One region of the Nocardioides jiangxiensis genome, then DNA from elsewhere that is predicted to be linked to it. Evidence: riboswitches for the same ligand, from Rfam matches in the RefSeq annotation. Region 1 holds a riboswitch; the other holds the start of a gene.
What was found. A riboswitch is a leader RNA that binds a small molecule or an ion and turns the genes downstream of it on or off. The one in region 1 is predicted to bind cyclic di-AMP.

Region 1 (3,396 bases):
GCGGGGCTTCTTCTGGCCCCGGCGACCGTACGCCGACGGCGAGCCCGCGGCGTACGCGGAGAGGCTTCGCTCGGTGCTCTGACCCGCACGGTGGAGACACGGCCTAAGGTGGCTGGCGGTGCCCGACCACGACGGCGGGCCGACGGACTTGGAGGAAACATGGGTCGTTACGACGGACGCGTCGTGCTGGTGACCGGTGCCGCGCGCGGTCTCGGTTTCGCGATGGCGCAGCGCTTCGCCGACGAGGGTGCCGCGGTCGCGATCGTGGACCTCAACGAGGAGGACGCCGCCGCGGCGGCGGCCAAGCTGCCGAAGGCGATCGGCATCGGCTGCGACGTCGCCGACCGCGCCGCGGTCGAGGCGGCGGTCGAGCGCACGGTCGCCGAGCTCGGCGGGCTGCACGTGCTGGTCAACAACGCCGGCATCACTCGCGACAACCTGCTCTTCAAGATGACCGACACGGACTGGGACCTGGTCATGAACGTGCACCTGAAGGGCGCGTTCCTGATGGCCCAGACGGCGCAGAAGATCTTCACCGCTCAGCGCTACGGCAAGATCCTCAACCTCTCCTCGATCAGCGCCTACGGCAACCGCGGCCAGGCCAACTACTCGGCAGCCAAGGCCGGCGTCCAGGGCTTCACCAAGACCCTCGGCAAGGAGCTCGGCAAGTTCGGGATCAACGTCAACGCCATCGCGCCCGGCTTCATCGTCACCGAGATGACGGAGGCGACGGCCCGTCGTCTGGGCATGGAGCCGGAGGAGTTCTTCAAGCTCAACGCCGACCACAACCCGGTCGGCCGGGTGGGCCAGCCGGAGGACATCGCGGCTGCCGCGGCGTTCCTCTGCAGCGACGAGGCGTCGTACATCACAGGGCAGACGCTGAACGTCTGCGGCGGCGCCGCCATCCACTGAGCGGCCCGAAAAGCAGGTCTGACCTGCACATATGCGACCCGGCCCGACCTCGTCGGGCCGGGTCGCGTGCGTCACGCGAGGTGGATCACATACCAAAGTAGGGGTCTCGAGTGGCCTTTCGGCGGCCCGGTCCGTACGGTCGTGGCCCAACAACCGAATACCTGCGCTCCGGCAATCGCCGAGTCCTGCCCGGCCGGAGCGTTCCCCGATCTCGACAGATCTGGGCAGGAGTGGGGGACCCACAGGTTCCACGCGGTCTCCGGACCGCTCGGGGTGAAGCCACCTAGGTGGCGGAGCACTTTCCAGCTCTAACCCGACAGCTCACCTCACAGGCGTGGGAAAGGAACACACTCATGCCTGCGATCTCCCGCATGCGCAGCCTCGTCGTGCTGCCGTTCGTCATGCTCGCCCTGTGCCTCGGCCTGGTCGCCACCACCGTCTCGACCGCCCCGAAGGCCGACGCCGCGCTCACGCGCTCGGCGAAGATCCTCAACGGACTCACCATCGCCAAGCACCAGCAGGGCGACCCGTACAGCTACGGCTCGGCCGGCCCCGGTCGCTTCGACTGCTCGGGCCTGGTCTACTACTCGATGCGCAAGGCGGGCATCTCCGTGCCGCGCTCCTCGGGCGCCCAGGCCGGCGCCACGCGCCGCATCAGCAAGTCCAACATGAAGCCCGGCGACCTGATGTTCTTCAGCTCGGGCGGCCACGTCTACCACGTCGCGATCTTCGTCGGCTGGAAGGACGGCCACCGCCGCATGATCGACGCGCCCAAGTCGGGCGACCACGTGCGCATCCGCGCGCCGTGGACCTCCGACTGGTACGCCGGCACCCTTCGCTGACGTATCGTCGCGAAGTCCTGGATCTCGGGGTCTGAGGGCGCGCCTCCGCCGTCGTGCGGAGGTGCGCCCTCAGACTTTGAGGAGATCTGCCACCACCGATCGGAGATTCCCGTGCGCCGCATGCGCCTGTCCGTTGCCGCCACCCTCGCCGCGAGCGTCGTCCTCGCCGGCTGTGGAGGGTCGACCGGCAACGGTGACACCGGCTCGAGCGACAAGCCCTCCAGCAGTGCGCCCGCTGCCCAGCCCGAGACCTGGCCGCTGACCGGCCTCCGTGTCCCGGACGGCCGCTCGCCCGAGTCGCCTGCCTACATCGTGAAGATCGACAACACCGGCGCAAGCGCCCCGCAGTACGGGCTCGGCAAGGCCGACATGGTCGTCGAGGAGCTCGTCGAGGGCGGCATCACGCGCCTCGCGGCGTTCTTCCAGTCGCAGCTGCCGACGAAGGTCGGCCCGGTCCGCTCGATGCGCCTGACCGACATCGGTGTGGCGAAGCCGCTGGGTGCCGAGATCGTGACGTCGGGCGCCGCCGTGCCCACGCTCAACGGGCTGCGTGAGGCCGGTGTGAAGTTCGCCGACATGAGCAACCCGGCGGTCGTGCGCGACTACGACGGCTCGCACGACTACCTGCACAGTGTCGTGGCCAACCTGCAGAAGCTCGCCGCCCAGCAGAAGCACCCCGCGCGTCCGGTCGACTACCTGCCCTTCGGGGACGCGAAGGGCATGGCGGGCGGCAAGCCGGCCACGGCGATCGACGCGCGGATGTCGGCTGCCCGTACGGCGCACTGGCAGCTCATGGGCCACAAGTACGTGCTGCAGAACGGCTACATGCCCGACGGCGACGTCTTCAAGGCCGACACCGTCATCACCTGCATGGTGAGGACCTCGCTGGCGCCGTACCTGGACCCGGCCGGCAACCCGGTGCCGGTCTCGCACTTCGAGGGCAAGGGCCAGGCGATCATCTTCCACGACGGCAAGGCCGTGCGCGTGACGTGGAAGAAGCCGAAGGTCGGTGACACGGTCACGTTCGTGACCAAGTCGGGTGCGCAGTTCAAGGTGCCCGCCGGTCGCACCTGGCTTCACCTGGTGCCGAGCAGCGGGGGCAGCGTCAGCTTCCGCTGACCGCCTCGTCGCCGTCGGCACGATCCGTCGTGCCGACGAGCGACCGCATGCCGTCGAGCAGGATCCCGAACGCCGCCTCCACCCGCTGGGTGGCGGCGGAGGGGTCGGTGCTCTCGACGATGGCATCACCGGCCGCTGCCAGCGCACCGAAGAAGATTCGCGAGAAGGTCTCCTGCATCTGGGAGTCGACGCCCAGCGCGTCGCCGCTCAGGACCCCCGAGACGACGTCGCGGACGACCGCGAACGTCGATCGCTCCTGCTGCTCGGCGAACCGCTGCGGGCCGAGCACCGTCGGTGCCTCGTGGACGACCAGGCGGCTGTAGGCCGGCTCGCGCAGCACCTCCAGGAACGCCGTGAGACCGGCACGTGCCTGGTCCCACGGGTCCTTCGCGCCCTTCATGGCCCGGGTGATGCTGCGCGCGGCCTGGTCCTCGAGGTCGGAGAGGACGGCCTCGAAGATGCCCTGCTTGCCGGAGAAGTGGTGATAGAGCGCGCCCTTGGTCACCTTCGCCTCGGAGACGAT
Region 2 (3,396 bases), on a different contig from region 1:
CGACGCAGGCGGTCGATGACCAGCGGGTCGGCGGCATCGGCCTTGTTGATGACGATCAGCTCGGGGATCGCGCTGGCGCCCTCGATGTCGGCGAAGACCTCGCGCACCGACGCGATCTGCAGCTCGGGGTCGGGGTGGGACCCGTCGACCACGTGCAGGATCAGGTCGGCCTCACCGACCTCCTCCAGCGTCGAGCGGAACGCCTCGACCAGCTGGTGCGGCAGGTGCCGCACGAACCCGACCGTGTCGCTCATCGTGTACTCGCGACCGTCCGCCGTCGTCGTGCGCCGGGTGGTCGGGTCGAGGGTGGCGAAGAGCGCGTTCTCGACCAGGACGCCGGCGTCGGTGAGCCGGTTGAGCAGCGAGGACTTGCCGGCGTTGGTGTAGCCGGCGATGACCACACTCGGCACCTGGTTGCGGTGACGGCTCAGCCGCTTGGTCTCACGGGTGCCGGTCATCTCCTTGAGCTCGCGGCGGAGCTTGGCGATCTTGTCGTTGATCCGGCGGCGGTCCGACTCGATCTTGGTCTCACCGGGGCCACGGCCACCGATACCGGCACCGCCGGCCACCCGGCCACCGGCCTGGCGGGAGAGGTTGCCACCCCAGCCACGCAGGCGCTGCTTCATGTACTGCAGCTGGGCCAGCTCGACCTGCGCCTGCCCCTCCTTCGACTTCGCGTGCTGGGCGAAGATGTCGAGGATCAGCGCCGTCCGGTCGACGACCTTGACCTTCAGCTTGTCCTCGAGGTTGCGGAGCTGCGACGGCGCGAGCTCGCCGTCCATGATCACGGTGTCGGCACCGGTGACGTCGACGATCTCGCGCACCGCGTCGACCTTGCCGCGGCCGATGTACGTCGCCGGGTCCGGCTTCTGCCGCCGCTGGTAGACGTTGTCGAGGACCTCGGCACCGGCGGTCTCGGCGAGCAGCGCGAGCTCGGCCATCGCGTTCTCGGCGTCCTGCTCGGTGCCCTCGGTCCACACGCCGACGAGGACGACCCGCTCGAGCCGGAGCTGGCGGTACTCGACCTCGGTGATGTCCTCGAGCTCGGTGCGCAGGCCGGCGACACGGCGCAGCTGGTGGCGCGCGGCGAGGTCCATGTCGCCGGTCGAGAGCTCTTCGGGATCGGCGTCACGGAGCGACCGGTCGGCCGCGGGGTCATAGGCCGGGCCGTCGTCGTCTGCATAGCCCGACTCGTAGTCGTCTCCCCAGCCTTCGGTGGCCAGGAGGGCGTCGGAGAGGTCGACCTCAGGGGTTGCGTCGAAGGCGTCTGCGTTACTCATACGCCCTCAAGCGTAGGTCGCCGACGCCGCCGACGGCGAACGGGTTTCGTCAGCGCGGTGTCAGCGCAGGCCGGCGCGGTACGAGCAGCTGCCCCACGCACCCCAGCCCTGGCCGTTCTTGATCCGCTCGGCGACCTTGATCTGCTCGAGGCGGGTCGCCTTGTTCGGCCAGTAGTTGCCGGTCAGCCGCGGACCGCCGTACGCCTTCCAGGTGGAGCGCGAGATCTGGAGGCCGCCGTAGTAGCCGTTGCCGGTGTCGATGTGCCAGCGCTGACCGGACTCGCACTGGGCGAGTCGGTCCCACTGGGAGAGCGTGGCGGCGTCCGACGGGGCGGCGGTGGCGACACCCGCGGCGACGGGCACAGCGGTGAACACGAGGGCAGCGGCGAGCATGCGCATACGCATAGGAGTTCCTCCACGCGCCTGCGAAGTTAGCTGTCGGGCTCGGACTTGAAGGTGTCCGGCCGGCCCCATCGCCGGTGCCGGCTTCGCCCCGAGGAGCAGCCGCTGGTGCTGGCTGCCCCGGAGAACCTGGGTCCTCCGCTCCCGTCCGCGATCTGGTTGTCCTCACCGCGCGGACAGGACTAGGCGTGTCACGGCGAGCCACCCCGGTCATCCGGGGCAGCAAGGACGCTAGCCCGAGCAAGCAGGGCGGGGCTGCGACCGCCCTCACACGTACGACGTGGGCGTCCTCACGTCATTTGTCCGGTTCGGGCCGGCGGCCGCGGCAACCGGTGGACGCGGGCACAGCCTCAGAGCGACGACGTGCCCTCGGCGACGATCAGCGCGGGACCCGCGAGGAGCACGTGGTCGTCGGGGGTCCAGGTGAGCGTGAGCTCGCCGCCCGGGACATCGACGCGGTAGGTCACCGGGGCGTCCGTCGGGCGCACGCCGTCGGCGATCGCGGTGGCGACGAGCACGGCGCAGGCACCGGTGCCGCACGAGCGGGTCTCCCCCGCCCCACGCTCGTGCACCCGCATCGCGACGTGGCGCTCGGCGACCCGTTCGACGAACTCGATGTTGACGCCGTGGGGGTAGACCTCGTGGTCGTAGCCGGGCTCCTCGAGCAGCCGGCCCGCGTCGGCGAGGTCGTCGAGGAAGGCCACGGCGTGCGGGTTGCCCATGTCGACGTTCGTCGCGGGCCAGCCCTGGTGTCCGACGGTCACCGTCGAGCTGGGGCCGAGGGCAGGAGTTCCCATGTCGGTCGTGAACCGCTCACCCTCGCGCGTGACCGTCTTGATGCCGGCGCGCGTCGCGATGCGGACCGGCTGGTCGGCGGGTACGAGGCCCTCCTCGATGAGGTGCCGTGCGTAGACCCGGGTCGCGTTGCCGCACATCTCGGCGACGGACCCGTCGGCGTTGCGGTAGTCCATGAACCACTCCGCGTCCTGTGCCGCGACAGCCGGCTCGTGCGCCGCGAGGGCCTCGGTGCGGATCACCCGGACGACCCCGTCGGCGCCGATGCCGGCCCGTCGGTCGCAGAGGGCGACGACCCGCTCGGGCGCCAGCGCGCCGTGGATCGAGCCGTCGTGGTCGGGCAGCAGCACGAAGTCGTTCTCCGTGCCATGACCCTTGAGGAACCGGTAGCCGCTCACCGGCCCATGGTCCCACGGTGGGACCAGCGGGCCTCACCCGCCGCCGTCGGTGGCCACGGCGTAGCGGACGCAGGCGAAGTCACGGTTGCGCGCCACCTCGAGCAGCTCCAGCTCGACGCGCCGCGGTAGCAGCGGGTGACCGGCACCGAGGGTGACGGGCGCGAGCTGGACCCACACCTCGTCGAGCAGCCGGGCGTCGAAGAACTGGCCGACCAGGTCGCCGCCGCCGACCAGCCAGATCGTGCCCTCACCGGCGGCCTCGCGGGCCGCGCGGTGCACCTCCGTGACGGGGGCGTCGGTGAAGGTGACCCGCCCCGGCGGCTCGCCGAACTCGCGGTGCGTGAGCACCCAGGTCGGCTGCTCGTAGGGCCAGGCTCCGCCCACCTCGTCGAGGTGGTCGAGCAGCCACTGGTACGTCGACGCGCCCATCACCAGCGCTCCCACGCCCGCCGCGAAGGCCTCGTAGTGCATCGGGCCGGCCGGGTCGAGGGCGCGGGTGACCAGCCACGACAGGTCGTGGT

Region 2: it holds a riboswitch for cyclic di-AMP, as region 1 does, so the genes downstream of both, Q5722_RS04645 (transglycosylase family protein) here and Q5722_RS11415 (C40 family peptidase) in region 1, are expected to answer to the same signal.

What each region holds. Positions count from the first base shown of each region.
Region 1 is NZ_JAUQTA010000002.1:23,277-26,672, forward strand. Features, by position in the region: gene Q5722_RS11405 (HIT family protein) at 1-82, shown strand, start outside; gene Q5722_RS11410 (SDR family NAD(P)-dependent oxidoreductase) at 160-912, shown strand; cyclic di-AMP (ydaO/yuaA leader) riboswitch at 1,115-1,262, shown strand; gene Q5722_RS11415 (C40 family peptidase) at 1,266-1,754, shown strand; gene Q5722_RS11420 (DUF3048 domain-containing protein) at 1,875-2,873, shown strand; gene Q5722_RS11425 (TetR/AcrR family transcriptional regulator) at 2,860-3,396, opposite strand, start outside.
Region 2 is NZ_JAUQTA010000001.1:936,946-940,341, forward strand. Features, by position in the region: gene hflX (GTPase HflX) at 1-1,280, opposite strand, end outside; gene Q5722_RS04645 (transglycosylase family protein) at 1,341-1,685, opposite strand; cyclic di-AMP (ydaO/yuaA leader) riboswitch at 1,689-1,851, opposite strand; gene dapF (diaminopimelate epimerase) at 2,033-2,875, opposite strand; gene Q5722_RS04655 (dihydrofolate reductase family protein) at 2,909-3,396, opposite strand, start outside.